2 regions of the Streptomyces sp. NPDC037083 genome follow, and region 1 is predicted to be linked to the other one. Evidence: riboswitches for the same ligand, from Rfam matches in the RefSeq annotation. Region 1 holds a riboswitch; the other holds the start of a gene.
The links. Region 1 has a riboswitch for glycine ahead of gcvT (glycine cleavage system aminomethyltransferase GcvT). Riboswitches for the same ligand answer to the same signal wherever they lie in the genome.
Positions count from the first base shown of each region.

Region 2: linked by a shared signal. The riboswitch ahead of gcvP (aminomethyl-transferring glycine dehydrogenase) and the one ahead of gcvT (glycine cleavage system aminomethyltransferase GcvT) in region 1 are both predicted to bind glycine.

Region 1 is NZ_JBVJSQ010000016.1:234,779-242,116, reverse strand. It holds gene ACZ7DE_RS35115 (MOSC domain-containing protein) at 1-455, opposite strand, end outside; gene ACZ7DE_RS35110 (L-serine ammonia-lyase) at 792-2,159, opposite strand; gene glyA (serine hydroxymethyltransferase) at 2,226-3,506, opposite strand; gene gcvH (glycine cleavage system protein GcvH) at 3,521-3,898, opposite strand; gene gcvT (glycine cleavage system aminomethyltransferase GcvT) at 4,016-5,143, opposite strand; glycine riboswitch at 5,183-5,289, opposite strand; glycine riboswitch at 5,290-5,389, opposite strand; gene ACZ7DE_RS35090 (AAA family ATPase) at 5,567-6,250, shown strand; gene ACZ7DE_RS35085 (enhanced serine sensitivity protein SseB) at 6,322-7,116, shown strand; gene ACZ7DE_RS35080 (enhanced serine sensitivity protein SseB C-terminal domain-containing protein) at 7,293-7,338, shown strand, end outside.
Region 2 is NZ_JBVJSQ010000008.1:7,514-14,851, forward strand. It holds gene ACZ7DE_RS21850 (bifunctional nuclease family protein) at 1-402, shown strand, start outside; gene ACZ7DE_RS21855 (MerR family transcriptional regulator) at 649-1,332, shown strand; gene ACZ7DE_RS21860 (DNA polymerase IV) at 1,402-2,817, shown strand; gene ACZ7DE_RS21865 (PRC-barrel domain-containing protein) at 2,920-3,291, opposite strand; glycine riboswitch at 3,404-3,499, shown strand; gene gcvP (aminomethyl-transferring glycine dehydrogenase) at 3,684-6,566, shown strand; gene ACZ7DE_RS21875 (TOBE domain-containing protein) at 6,619-7,038, opposite strand; gene ACZ7DE_RS21880 (DUF1707 SHOCT-like domain-containing protein) at 7,320-7,338, shown strand, end outside.

The DNA of each region.
Region 1 (7,338 bases):
ACGCTCATGATCCCGGACCTGAACGCCGGCCGGCCGTCCGGGCCGGTCCCGACGACCTGCTTCATCAGCCCCTTCTGGAACGCGTCGATCTGCGCGCAGGGGTTGCGCAGCCCCGTCACCTCCACCACGGCCTGCGCGCCCAGCCGCAGCCGTGCCCCGACGGGCAGCCCGAGGAGGTCGACCCCCCGCGTGGTCACGTTCTCCCCGAGCTGCCCGGCGGCCACCTCGAACCCGGCCGTGCGCACCTCCTCGAAGAGCTCCTCGTGAATGAGGTGCACCTGCCGCAGATTCGGCTGTGAGGGATCCTTCCTCATCCGGAACCGGTGCTTCACCGTGACTCCGGCGTGCACGTCCCCCTCCACCCCGAGCCCGGCGACCAGCGTGACGCTCTCGCGGTTGGGCTTGGTGAAGGAGTACGTGCCGTTACTGCTGACGGCAGTGACCGAACCGTTCATCCCTGAAGGCTCCCCTCTGTCCGCGCCCCCGGCGGGCCGGGGCCGAAGTCCGGCGCCGGGAACGTGCCGGGGACATCGTCGGACGCTCGCCCACAAGCTATCCGGCGGCGCCCCGCCGCCCGAAGGCGGCTCCGGGGGAGCGGCCTCGGCCCGCGGACTGCGGACGGTCTTCCCCGCGGCCGACGGCGAGCCGTTCCAGCAGATCGTGCCCGCCGACGAGATCACGCTTCCCTCTACCGCAAGGGGGAGTTCGGCCCGGTGGTGCACCGGCCGGCCCCCGCCGGGGCAGGACGGTCCGGCCGGTGCTGCGACCGGTGAACCCTCCCGGTCACGGCACTAGCACTCGATGATGTTCACGGCCAGCCCGCCCCGGGCCGTCTCCTTGTACTTGACGCTCATGTCCGCGCCGGTGTCCTTCATCGTCTTGATGACCTTGTCCAGGGACACCTTGTGCGAGCCGTCGCCGCGCATCGCCATCCGGGCCGCCGTGACGGCCTTCACCGCGGCCATGCCGTTGCGCTCGATGCAGGGGATCTGCACCAGGCCGCCCACGGGGTCGCAGGTGAGGCCGAGGTTGTGCTCCATGCCGATCTCGGCGGCGTTCTCGACCTGCTCGGGAGAGCCGCCGAGGACCTCGGCGAGCGCGCCCGCCGCCATCGAACAGGCCGAGCCGACCTCGCCCTGGCAGCCGACCTCCGCGCCGGAGATGGAGGCGTTCTCCTTGAACAGCATGCCGATCGCGCCGGCCGCGAGGAGGAAGCGGACCACGCCGTCCTCGTCCGCGCCGGGCACGAAGTTCACGTAGTAGTGCAGGACCGCCGGGATGATGCCGGCCGCGCCGTTCGTGGGGGCCGTCACGACCCGGCCGCCGGCCGCGTTCTCCTCGTTGACCGCCATCGCGTACAGCGTGATCCACTCCATGGAGTGGGCCAGCGCGTCCCCCTCCGCCCGGAGTTGACGGGCCGTCATGGCGGCGCGGCGGCGCACGCGCAGGCCGCCCGGCAGGATGCCCTCCCGGGACATGCCCCGCGACACACAGGACTGCATCACGCGCCAGATCTCCAGCAGCCCGGCCCGGATCTCCTCCTCGGTGCGCCAGGCGCGCTCGTTCTCCAGCATCAGCGAGGAGATCGACAGGCCGGTCTCCTGCGTCAGGCGCAGCAGTTCGTCACCCGTGCGGAAGGGGTACTTCAGCACCGTGTCGTCCAGCTTGATGCGGTCCGCGCCGACCGCGTCCTCGTCGACGACGAAACCGCCGCCGACCGAGTAGTAGGTCTTGGACAGGAGTTCCGCGCCCGAGGCGTCATGGGCCCACACCGTCATGCCGTTGGCGTGGTAGGGCAGGGCCTTGCGGCGGTGCAGGACCAGGTCGTCGTCGAAGGAGAACGGGATCTCGTGCGAGCCCAGCAGCCGCAGCCGGCCGGAGTCCTTGATCTGCTCGACCCGGTCGTCCGCGCCTTCCACGTCGACCGTGCGGGGCGAGGAGCCCTCCAGGCCGAGCAGGACCGCCTTGGGGGTGCCGTGGCCGTGGCCGGTCGCGCCGAGCGAGCCGTACAGCTCGCAGCGGACCGACGCCACGGCGTCCAGCAGGCCCTCGTTGCGCAGGCGCCGCGCGAACATGCGCGCCGCGCGCATCGGGCCGACCGTGTGGGAGCTGGACGGGCCGATGCCGATCGAGAACAGGTCGAAGACCGAGATGGCCACGGGAACTCCTCGGGACGGGGGTGGCGGGGCGCCCGGCACCGGGTGCCGGGCGCCCCACCGGGGGACTTACTTGTTCAGGACGGGATACAGCGGGTGCTTGTCGGCCAGGGCCGTGACCCGGGCCTTCAGCGCCGACCGGTCGGCCTCCGGGAAGGGCGAGGGCGCCGTCAGCGTCTGCGCGATCACGTCCGCGACCTCGGCGAAGTCCTCGGCCGTGAAGCCGCGGGTCGCCAGGGCGGGCGTGCCGATCCGCAGACCCGAGGTGACCATCGGGGGCCGCGGGTCGTTCGGGACCGCGTTGCGGTTGACCGTGATGCCGACCTCGTGGAGCCGGTCCTCGGCCTGCTGCCCGTCCAGCTCCGACTCACGCAGGTCGACCAGGATCAGGTGGACGTCCGTGCCGCCGGACAGGACGTTCACACCGGCCGCGCGCGTGTCGTCGGCCGTCAGACGCTCGGCGAGGATGCGCGCACCGTCCACTGTACGGCGCTGGCGCTCCTTGAAGTCCTCCGAGGCCGCGACCTTGAAGGAGACCGCCTTCGCCGCGATCACGTGCTCCAGGGGACCGCCCTGGAAGCCCGGGAAGACGGACGAGTTCAGCTTCTTCGCGAACTCCTTCTTCGCGAGGATGACGCCGCCGCGGGGGCCGCCCAGCGTCTTGTGGGTGGTCGAGGTGACGACGTCGGCGTACTCCACCGGGTTCGGGTGCAGGCCCGCCGCGACGAGACCGGCGAAGTGCGCCATGTCCACCCACAGGTACGCCTCGACCTCGTCGGCGATCCGGCGGAACTCGGCGAAGTCCAGCTGCCTCGGGTACGCCGACCAGCCCGCGATGATCACCTTCGGGCGGTGCTCCTTGGCGAGCTTCTCCACCTCGGCCATGTCGACCAGGCCGGTCGCCTCGTCCACGTGGTAGGCGACGACGTCGAACTGCTTGCCGGAGAAGTTCAGCCGCATCCCGTGGGTCAGGTGGCCGCCGTGCGCCAGGTCCAGGCCCAGGATCGTGTCGCCGGGCTGGGCCAGCGCGAACAGGGCGGCCTGGTTGGCGGAGGCGCCCGAGTGCGGCTGGACGTTGGCGTACTCGGCGCCGAACAGCTCCTTGATCCGGTCGATCGCGATCTGCTCGGCGACGTCGACGTGCTCGCAGCCGCCGTAGTAGCGGCGGCCCGGGTAGCCCTCGGCGTACTTGTTGGTCAGCACCGAGCCCTGCGCCTCCATGACCGCGAGCGGAGCGAAGTTCTCCGAGGCGATCATCTCGAGCGTGGACTGCTGACGGTTCAGCTCGGCGTCGACCGCGGCGGCGATCTCCGGATCGAGCTCGTGCAGGGGCGTGTTCAGGACGGACATGCGTCTACGACTCCTCAGCCGGCGGTGTAGGCGGTGTACTCGTCTGCGGACAGCAGGTCGTCCGGCTCGTCCGTGACGCGTACCTTGAACAGCCACCCGCCCTCGAAGGGGGCGGAGTTCACCAGCGCCGGGTCGTCGACGACGTCCTGGTTGACCTCGGCGATCTCACCGGAGACCGGCGCGTACAGCTCGCTGACCGACTTCGTCGACTCCAGTTCGCCGCAGGACTCGCCCGCGGTCACCGCGTCGCCGACCTCCGGGAGCTGGACGAAGACCACGTCGCCGAGCGCGTTGGCCGCGTGCTCCGTGATGCCGACCGTCGAGACGCCGTCCTCGGCGACCGACAGCCACTCGTGCTCCTTGCTGTAGCGCAGCTGCTGGGGGTTGCTCATGGCCTGAATTCTCCTGTACGCGGGGGAGTGCTGATGAATGGGGGGCTGCTCAGGGCGTGCGTGAGCAGCGGAAATGTGCTCAGTGTCACGCGTGGGACGCGGGACCGCGCCCAGTGTCTACTTCTCGCGCCGGTAGAACGGCAGCGCCACGACCTCGTACGGCTCGTGGGCGCCGCGGATGTCCACACCCACGCCCGCCGTCCCCGGCGCCGCGTGGGCCGCGTCGACGTACGCCATCGCGATCGGCCTGCCCAGGGTGGGCGAGGGCGCACCGGAGGTGACCTCGCCGATCACCTCTGCGCCGGCGACGACCGCGTACCCGGCGCGCGGGACACGACGCCCCTCGGCGACCAGGCCGACGAGGACGCGCGGGGGCTTCTCCTGCGCCAGCGAGGCCGCCGCGGCGAGCGCCTCGCGCCCCACGAAGTCGCCCTCCTTCTGGAACTTCACCACCCGGCCGAGCCCGGCGTCGAAGGGGGTCAGGGAGGTGCTGAGCTCGTGCCCGTACAGCGGCATGCCCGCCTCCAGGCGCAGCGTGTCCCGGCAGGACAGCCCGCAGGGGACCAGTCCGGCGCCCTCGCCGGCCTTCGTCAGCGCCTGCCACAGCTCCACGGCGTGCTCCGGCTTCACGAACAGCTCGAAGCCGTCCTCGCCGGTGTAGCCGGTACGGGCGATGAGCGCAGGGACGCCGGCCACGGTGCCGGGCAGGCCGGCGTAGTACTTCAGGCCGTCGAGGTCGGCGTCGGTCACCGACCGCAGGATTCCCGGCGCCTGAGGTCCCTGCACGGCGATCAGCGCGTAGGCGTCACGGTCGTCGCGGACCTCCGCGTCGAAGCCCTCGGACCGCTCCACGAGCGCGTCGAGCACGACCTGCGCGTTGGAGGCGTTGGCGACGACCATGTACTCGGTCTCGGCGAGCCGGTAGACGATCAGGTCGTCCAGGATGCCGCCGTCGGCCCGGCAGATCATGGTGTAGCGGGCGCGGCCCACGCCGACGGCCGCGAGGTCGCCGACGAGCGCGAAGTTCAGCAGGGCGGCCGCCTGCGGGCCGGTGACGGTGATCTCGCCCATGTGCGAGAGGTCGAAGAGCCCGGCCTTCGTGCGGACGGCGTTGTGCTCGTCGCGCTCGGAGCCGTAGCGCAGGGGCATGTCCCAGCCGGCGAAGTCGGTCATCGTCGCGCCGAGCGAACGATGCAGGGCGTCGAGCGCGGTGCGGCGCACGTCAGAGGGTTCGGTACTGCTCATCGGTCGGTCGTCTCCCAAAGGCATGACAGGCGAGGTCGTTCCTCCCCATCTGTCATCGGAACCTGAGAGGTTCGCCATGATCGCGGAAGATCGTGACTTGCACCTTGGGTGGAGCCACCCGAGGGCGACCCGCTTTTCAGATGTGCCTCGCCCGCGCGGTAACGGGGCCTGAGAGATTCAAGGGAGGGACTTGCTCCTTCGGCGCCCCAGCGAAGTTGCTGCTGAGGACTCTCCCGCGCGGATTCAAACGGCCGGTATGCAGTTGGCGCGGCCATCATTGCACGGCTCGCCCCGATCGCGGCAGGCCGCATCTGTAACCGGCTTGTGTCGGTACGCGCATGAAAACGCGAGACACCGCGCATTACCTTCTCTTTACGCTCGATGGGGATGAGCACCACCTGACCCCAGGGGAGGACGATCACGGTGAACAGGACGACCACGGCGAGGACCACGGCACTGGCGACCGGCTCGGGGATCGCGCTGCCCACGCAGCCTGCCGCCCGGGCCCGGGAGGCGTGCGGCCCGCGGCCCGCGCCCGTCGTCCGCGACCTGCGCGACCGGGCCGGCCGCAGCCCGCACGGCCTGCTCTTCGGCCCCCGTGACCTGGTCGTGGTGACCGGTCTGCCCGGCAGCGGCAAGTCCACGCTCATGAAGCGGGCCGTCAAGGGCGTCCGCGTCGACTCCCAGGACACCCGCGACCGCTGGGACGCCCGCATGCCCGGCTTCCTGCCCTACGCGCTCTACCGTCCCCTCGTGCGCCTCTCCCACTACGCCGGACTGCGCCGCGCCCTGCGCGGCGGCGAGGGAGTCGTCGTGCACGACTGCGGTACGCAGACCTGGGTCCGCGACTGGCTGGCCCGCGAGGCCCGCCGCCGCGGCGGCACGCTCCACCTGCTTCTCCTCGACGTCGGCACGGACACCGCGCTGGAGGGCCAGCGCGAGCGCGGCCGGGGCGTCTCGCGCTACGCCTTCCTGCGCCACCGCCGCGCCGCCGCCCGTCTGCTGCGCTCGGTGGAGAAGGGCCGGCTGCCCGAAGGATGCGGCTCGGCGGTCCTGATCGACCGGTCCGCGGCCGACGTCCTGCGACGAATCGGCTTCACGGGCTGAGACGACCCGCGCGGCACCCGCTAGCCTTTCAGCCACAGCACAGTGAGCGGTTCTCGGCAGGCGGTAGGCAGATGGACTTCCCCCCGGCGGACTTCCCGACGGACTTCCCGGCGCAGACGCACCCCCATCCGCACGGCGGATGGCCCGGCAACGAGCTGGAGGAGGTGCTCTCCGTCTCCCTCGGCGTGCCGGAAGCCGGCGGCCGGATCGTGGAGGTGCTCGGCCGCAGCTTCGTCTGGGTGCCGCTCCCCAGCGGCGGCGGCCCCCACAGCGGCCCCCTCGACCTGCCCACGCTGGAGCTCGACGGCCAGGTGTACGTGCCGGTCTTCAGCTCCGAGGAACAGTTCCGCCAGGTCGTCGGCTCGCACATGTCGTACACGATCGCGCCGGCCGTGGAGTTCGCCCGCGGCCTCCCCCCGCAGGTCGGCATCCTGGTCAACCCCGACGGCGTGGTCGGCGTTCCGCTGCCGCCGCCGGCCGTGGCCGAGCTGTGCCGGGCGGGCCGCACCCCGCTGGACGGCCCCGCGAGCGGCGGCCGGGTCCGCCTCTACGAGCCCGACTGGCAGGACGACCCGATCGACTTCCTGGCCGCCGCCTCCGCGGAGTTCGAGGCGGTCGGCGTGGTCCGCACCGCCCGACGCTGCCTGGCCGCGATCGAGACGGCGGACCCGGTGATGTTCGTGGGCGTCGAACTCTCCCAGTGGGAGGGCGACCTGCGCGCCCTGCCGCTGGAGGCCCTGGGCAGGGCCCTGGGCAGGACGTCGTCCCCCTGGCCGGTCAACCTGGTGCTGCTGGACGTGGCCCAGGACCCGGTGGGGGAGTGGATGAGGGAGAGGGTCCGCCCCTTCTTCACGAGCGCCTACTAGCGACTCCGCCGGGGGCGGCGGGTCCAGGGGTGCGCGAGGGTGTCCGTTCCCGGTCCCGCCGCGGGGCGCACCGGGTGGGGCGCGCCCCGCGCCCGCCAACGCACCACGACCTCGGACGCCTTGGGCGCTTAAGCTGGACCCCGAAGCGGGGCAACAAAAAAGAAGGGGCGGTACAGGTGAGCGCCAGCGGCATCGCGACCGGTCAGGTCGAGCACATGCTGC
Region 2 (7,338 bases), on a different contig from region 1:
GTGGGAGGCGACCGTTACCTTCCCATCTGGATCGGACCGGGTGAGGCGACGGCGATCGCCTTCGCCCAGCAGGGCATGGCTCCGGCGCGGCCGCTGACCCACGACCTGTTCAAGGACGTGCTGGAAGCCGTCGGCCAGGAGCTCACCGAAGTGCGCATCACGGATCTGCGGGAGGGCGTCTTCTACGCGGAGCTGGTCTTCGCCAGCGGGGTCGAGGTGAGTGCGCGTCCGTCCGACGCCATAGCGCTGGCGCTGCGCACCGGAACGCCGATCTACGGCAGTGACACGGTGCTCGACGACGCGGGGATCGCCATCCCGGACGAGCAGGAGGACGAGGTGGAGAAGTTCCGCGAGTTCCTCGACCAGATCTCGCCCGAGGACTTCGGCACCAGCAATCAGTAGTCGGCGCAGTCCGCGAGGCGAGGGCGTCCCGTACGGGGCGCCCGCTCCGTTTTGCGGCAAATGCCAGCGGCGACTGAGAGCGTCCTACGGCTACTTCTCAGCGCATTCGGCTAGCCTTTCCCCGCGGTGGGGTGCGGGAAACCACTCCTAGGGTGATTATCACTCGGCGTGCCGAGTGTGGCGATCGTTGACGCACCCCTGGTGACTGCCTACCGTCGAGAAGGCAGGTCAAGGACGGAGGTCGGCGTGAGAAGCAGCGGCGACGGTACGGCTGGGGGTGCCCCCGGACTCGGTGTCGGGGGGAGCGGTCCGTACCCTCCCCCAAGCTCTCGGCTGCGCTCGGGCGGGGGATACCCGCAGCAGGGCAGCGCGGCCGATCACGCCCCGCATCGACCGTCGGCCGTGCCGAGCAGCGGAGGGGCGACGACCATGGCGTCCGAGCAGATCGGCTATCGCGGTCCGACGGCCTGCGCGGCCGCGGGCATCACCTACCGGCAACTGGACTACTGGGCGCGCACCGGGCTCGTCGAGCCGAGTGTGCGGCCCGCGCACGGCTCCGGCACGCAGCGGCTCTACAGCTTCCGGGACGTCGTCGTCCTGAAGATCGTCAAGCGGTTCCTCGACACCGGGGTGTCGCTGCAGAACATCCGCAGCGCCGTGCAGCATCTGCGGGAGCGCGGATTCAGCGATCTGGAGCGCATGACGCTGATGAGCGACGGCGCCACGGTGTACGAGTGCACCTCGCCGGACGAGGTCCACGCGCTGCTCCAGGGCGGGCAGGGCGTCTTCGGGATCGCCGTGGGCGTGGTGTGGCGGGACGTGGAGAGCGCGCTGTCGCAGTTGCACGGGGAGCGCGTGGACACAGGGGAGACGTTGGTCGGCCACAACCCGGCGGACGAGCTGGCGCGTCGGCGCAACCGGGCGGTCTGACACTCCTGCCCCGGTGCGCGGGGCGGCTGCGGAACGTCGTTGTCAGTGGCGTGGTGCAGCATCGGACATGTGAGAAAAGCGCCCACGATCCTGCATCTCGACATGGATGCCTTCTTCGCCCAGGCGGAGCAGGCGTCCAAGCCGAGTCTGCGGGGGAAGGCCGTGGTCGTCGGCGGTCTGGGGCCCCGCGGGGTGGTCGCGACCGCCTCGTACGAGGCGCGTGTCTTCGGGGTGCACTCGGCGATGCCCATGGCGCAGGCGCGTCGCCTGGCCCCCAACGCCGCCTACCTCGTTCCGCGCTTCGCGTTCTACCGGTCGATCAGCGAGCAGGTCATGGGGCTGCTGCGGGCCCTTTCGCCGCTGGTGGAGCCGCTGAGCCTGGACGAGGCGTTCGTGGACCTGGAGGCCGGGGAGGCGGCCTGGGACAGCGAGTCGGCGCGGCTGGCCGGCGTCCGGCTGCGCACGGAGATACGAGCGGTCACCGGTCTCACGGGTTCGGTGGGGCTGGCCTCGTGCAAGATGCTCGCGAAGATCGCCTCGGAGCAGGCGAAGCCCGACGGGCTGGTGCTCATCGAGCCGGGCACCGAGCGGAAGCTGCTCGGGCCCATGTCGGTGCGGACCCTGCCGGGCGTCGGCCCGGCCACGGGGGACCATCTGAGGCGGGCCGGGATCACCACGATCGACGAGATCGCCGAGGCCGGTGAGGACGAGCTGGTCCGGCTGCTGGGCAAGGCCCACGGGCACGCCCTGTACGCCATGGCGCTGGCGCGTGACGACCGGCCGGTGGTATCCGAGCGGGAGGCCAAGTCCGTGTCGGTCGAGGACACCTATGACGTGGACATCCATGACCGGATCCGGGTCGAGCTGGAGGTGAAGCGGCTTGCGGACCGGTGTGTGCGCAGGCTGCGGGGGGCCGGTCTGTCCGGGCGGACCATCGTGCTGAAGGTGCGGCGCTACGACTTCTCGACGCTCACCCGGTCCGAGACGCTGCGCGGGCCCACCGACGATCCCGCGGTGGTCCGCGAGGCGGCGGCCCGGCTGCTGGACGCCGTGGACACGACCGGCGGGGTGCGGCTCCTCGGGGTCGGCGTCAGCGGTCTGGCGGACTTCACCCAGGAGGACCTGTTCGCGCAGGCCGCGGAGGAGCGGTCGGACGGCCCCGTGGAGGACCTCGTGGACGAGCCCGCGGGCGACGAGCCGGCGGCGGCCGAGCACCAGTGGCGCCCGGGGCATGACGTGCTCCATGCCGAGCTCGGCCACGGGTGGGTGCAGGGCAGTGGGCTCGGTCGCGTCACCGTGCGCTTCGAGACGCCGGAATCCGAGCCCGGGCGGGTACGGACGTTCCGGACCGACGATCCCGGGCTTCAGCCGGCGGACCCGCTGCCCCTGGTCCGGCGAAGACCCGAGGAGGGGTCGGGGCCGACGGCCGTGGCGCCCGGGCCGGACGTCGGCTCCACGACAGCGGGCCCCGGGAACTCGCGGTGAGGCGGGTCCGTTACACAGAGTGAAGCCGTCGCGGGCGGCGCCCGGCCGCCCCACGGGCCGGCCGGGATGCTCGGGCGTCGGGACAGGCCTGCGTTCGGGGGCTCAGCTGTCGTCGGTGCCCGCCAGTCGGCCGAAGTCATGGTCGGGGAGCGGAGGAGGGGATCCCATGTCGAGACCGTAGTGGTGGTACAGCTGGAGTTCCTGCTCCGGGGAGAGGTGGCGACCGACGCCGAAGTCCGGCGCGTCCTTGATCAGGGCCCGGTCGAAAGGGATGCGCAGGGCGCCCTCGACCAGCTCGCTGGGCTCCAGGGGGACGAAGGCGTCGCGGGAGAACAGGCCCGTGCGTATCGCCGCCCACTCCGGTGTGCCCGTGGCGTCGTCGAGGTAGACCTCGTCGACGGTGCCGATCTTGGTGCCGTTGCGGTCGAACGCCTTGCGGCCGATCAGGTTGCGCGGATCGATGTCGGTTCGCACGGGCCCTCCACTGGGTCGCAACTCATCCGTAAGCACTACAAAAGAGCACAATGGGACGGGCGGCCACTCGAGAGGGCGGCGTTGACCTCGCTGGTAGTCTGACAACGGCTGCTGACCCCGTGCGGGAGAGTCCTCCGAACGTCATCGGAGGCGCCGAAGGAGCAAATCCTCCCCGGAATCTCTCAGGCTCACGTACCGCACGGACGAGGTCACTCTGGAAAGCAGGGCGGGTGCCGACGGCGTCGACGGCCACCGCTCTCACCGACGGTGAAAGCCGGGTGCCCGCGGGCGGCCGGTGAAGCTCTCAGGTTGAGATGACAGAGGGGGAGGCCGTCCGGGTACCCGCGCCGTGGTGACCCTCGAAGGTCGTGTCAGACCAGGAGGCCTCCGTAATGACCCATCGCATTCCGCTCTCCGAGCTCGAGCAGGGAATCCCCTTCGAGCAGCGCCATATCGGGCCCGATCACGAGGCGCGGGCCAAGATGCTCGCCCATGTGGGCTACGGCTCGCTCGACGAGCTCACCGCCGCCGCCGTCCCGGACGTGATCAAGAACGCCGACGCGCTGGACCTGCCGGGCGCGCGCACCGAGGCCGAGGTGCTGGCCGAGCTGCGCTCGCTGGCCGATCGCAACCAGGTCCTCGGCTCGATGATCGGGCTGGGCTACTACGGGACGTTCACGCCCCCCGTCATCCTGCGCAACGTCATGGAGAACCCCGCCTGGTACACGGCCTACACGCCGTACCAGCCGGAGATCTCGCAGGGGCGGCTCGAGGCGCTGCTGAACTTCCAGACGATGGTCGCCGACCTGACGGGTCTGCCGACGTCCGGTGCGTCGCTGCTCGACGAGGGCACGGCCGCGGCCGAGGCCATGGCGCTGTCGCGGCGCATGGGGAAGAACAAGAAGGGCCTCTTCCTCATCGACGCGGACGCGCTGCCGCAGACCATCGCCGTGATCCGGACCCGCGCCGAGCCGACCGGCGTGGAGGTCGTCGTCGCCGACCTGAGCGACGGCATTCCGGCGGAGATCGCCGAGCGTGAGATCAACGGCGTGCTCGTGCAGTACCCGGGGGCGTCCGGCGCCGTACGTGACCTCAAGGGGCTCGTCGACCAGGCGCACGGGCTCGGCGCGCTCGTCACCGTCGCCGCGGACCTGCTCGCGCTGACGCTGCTGAAGTCGCCCGGAGAGCTGGGGGCGGACATCGCCGTCGGCACCACGCAGCGGTTCGGCGTGCCGATGGGCTTCGGCGGCCCGCACGCCGGCTACATGGCCGTCCACGAGAAGTTCGCGCGCAGTCTGCCCGGGCGGCTCGTGGGCGTGTCCGTGGACGCGGACGGACACAAGGCCTACCGGCTCGCGCTGCAGACGCGTGAGCAGCACATCCGGCGGGAGAAGGCCACCAGCAACATCTGCACGGCCCAGGTGCTGCTCGCGGTGATGGCGGGGATGTACGCGGTCTACCACGGCCCGGACGGACTGCGGGCGATCGCCCGGCGCACGCACCGGTACGCCACCGTCCTCGCGGCGGGCCTGGCCGCCGGCGGGGCCGAGGTCGTGCACGGCTCCTACTTCGACACGCTGACCGTGCGGGTGCCCGGGAAGGCCGCGGAGGTCGTCGCCGCCGCGCGGGAGCACGGCGTGAACCTGCACCTCGTCGACGCCGACCGGGTGTCGATCTCCTGTGACGAGACCACTGGGCGGGCCCAGGTGGCCGCGGTGTGGGCCGCCTTCGGGGGGGACGGCGACATCGAGTCGCTCGACGCGGTCACCGAGGACACCCTGCCCGCCGGTCTGCTGCGGTCCGACGCGATCCTGACGCACCCCGTCTTCCACCAGCACCGCTCCGAGACCGCGATGCTGCGCTACCTGCGCCGTCTCGCGGACCGGGACTACGCGCTCGACCGGGGCATGATCCCGCTGGGCTCCTGCACCATGAAGCTCAACGCGACGACCGAGATGGAGCCGGTCACCTGGCCCGAGTTCGGACAGCTGCACCCCTTCGCGCCGGCCGAGCAGGCGCAGGGGTACCTCACGCTCATCCGTGAACTGGAGGAGCAGCTCGCCGAGGTCACCGGCTACGACAAGGTGTCGCTGCAGCCCAACGCCGGGTCGCAGGGGGAGCTGGCCGGGCTGCTGGCCGTCCGCGGATACCACCGGGGCAACGGGGACGCGCAGCGGACCGTGTGCCTGATCCCGTCCTCCGCGCACGGCACGAACGCCGCCAGCGCGGTGATGGCGGGCATGAAGGTCGTCGTCGTGAAGACCGCCGAGGACGGCGAGATCGACGTCGAGGACCTCCGGGCGAAGATCGAGAAGCACCGGGACGAGCTCGCGGTGCTGATGATCACTTACCCGTCGACGCACGGGGTCTTCGAGGAGCACGTCGCCGACATCTGCGCCCAGGTGCACGAGGCCGGCGGTCAGGTGTACGTCGACGGGGCCAACCTCAACGCGCTCGTCGGGCTCGCGAAGCCGGGTCACTTCGGCGGAGACGTCTCGCACCTGAACCTGCACAAGACGTTCTGCATCCCGCACGGCGGCGGCGGTCCGGGCGTCGGCCCGGTCGCCGTACGGTCCCACCTGGCGCCGTATCTGCCGAACCACCCGATGCAGCCCGCCGCGGGGCCGGAGACCGGTGTGGGACCGATCTCGGCGGCTCCCTGGGGTTCCGCGGGGATCCTGCCGATCTCCTGGGCCTATGTGCGGCTCATGGGCGGTGAGGGTCTCAAGCGGGCCACGCAGGTGGCGGTGCTGAGCGCCAACTACATCGCCAAGCGGCTGGAGCCGCACTACCCGGTGCTCTACAACGGGCCGGGCGGTCTGGTCGCGCACGAGTGCATCATCGACCTGCGGCCTTTGACCAAGGCGACCGGCGTGAGCGTCGACGACGTCGCCAAGCGGCTCATCGACTACGGGTTCCACGCGCCGACGATGTCGTTCCCGGTGGCCGGGACGCTGATGATCGAGCCGACCGAGTCCGAGGACCTCATCGAACTGGACCGGTTCTGCGACGCGATGATCGCGATCCGCGCGGAGATCGAGAAGGTCGGCTCGGGCGAGTGGCCGGCCGACGACAACCCGCTCTGCCAGGCCCCGCACACCGCCGCCGCGCTCGGCGGGGAGTGGGAGCACGCGTACACGCGTGAGGAGGCCGTCTTCCCGGCCGGGGTGTCCGCCGCCGACAAGTACTGGCCGCCGGTGCGCCGGATCGACCAGGCCTTCGGCGACCGGAACCTGGTCTGCTCGTGCCCGCCGCTGGACGCGTACGAGGACTGAGCGAACGCGCGCCGCGGGGCCCCGTCCGTCGTGGACGGGGCCCTTGCGCGTCCTACGCCGTCGCCAGGGACACCTCGGTCGCCTTGATCAGCGCGACGACGTCGGAGCCCACGAAGAGGCCCAGCTCGTCCGCCGCGGACCTGGTGATCACCGAGGTGAGTTCGCCGCCCTCCATGGTGATCTTCACCGAGGCCATCACCTCGCCGAGCGTGAGGCCGGTGATCGTGCCGGGGAGCCGGTTGCGGATCGAGAGGCCGGCGACCTGGCCGGCGGCGAGGGCGACCTCCGTCGACTTGACCAGGGCGTGGACGGCGGTTCCCGGGTCCAGACCCAGCTGGTTCACGGCCTCCAGGGTGACGGCCGCCGTGAGGTCGTGGCCCCCGTCGAGGCGGATTCTGACGGTGGCCATGACCTCGCCGGTCTGGATGGCGATCACGGTGCCGGGGAGTTGGTTGCGGATGCTCAGGGTCATGAGCGTCAACGGTAGGGCTCCGGGTGACATATGTCGGGTATGTGGGGTTCTGAGCCGTCCTGGTTGTCGTCCGTCGTCCGTCGTCCGCGACCGGCCGGGTGCTCCGGCGCTCGGCGTGGCGCGTGTCGGGGGGCGTGGCGTTGTGCGTCGAGGGGGTGGGTCTGGTCGAACTCCGGAAAAGGTGGCGGTGGACGTGGCGTGGGGTGTTGGGTATAACGCGATATGACGTCAGTTCGCTCGGGGGTCCGTCCGTGGACGGTCCGGGTGTGGAGGTGGACGGGGTGAGAGACGTGTCGGCTG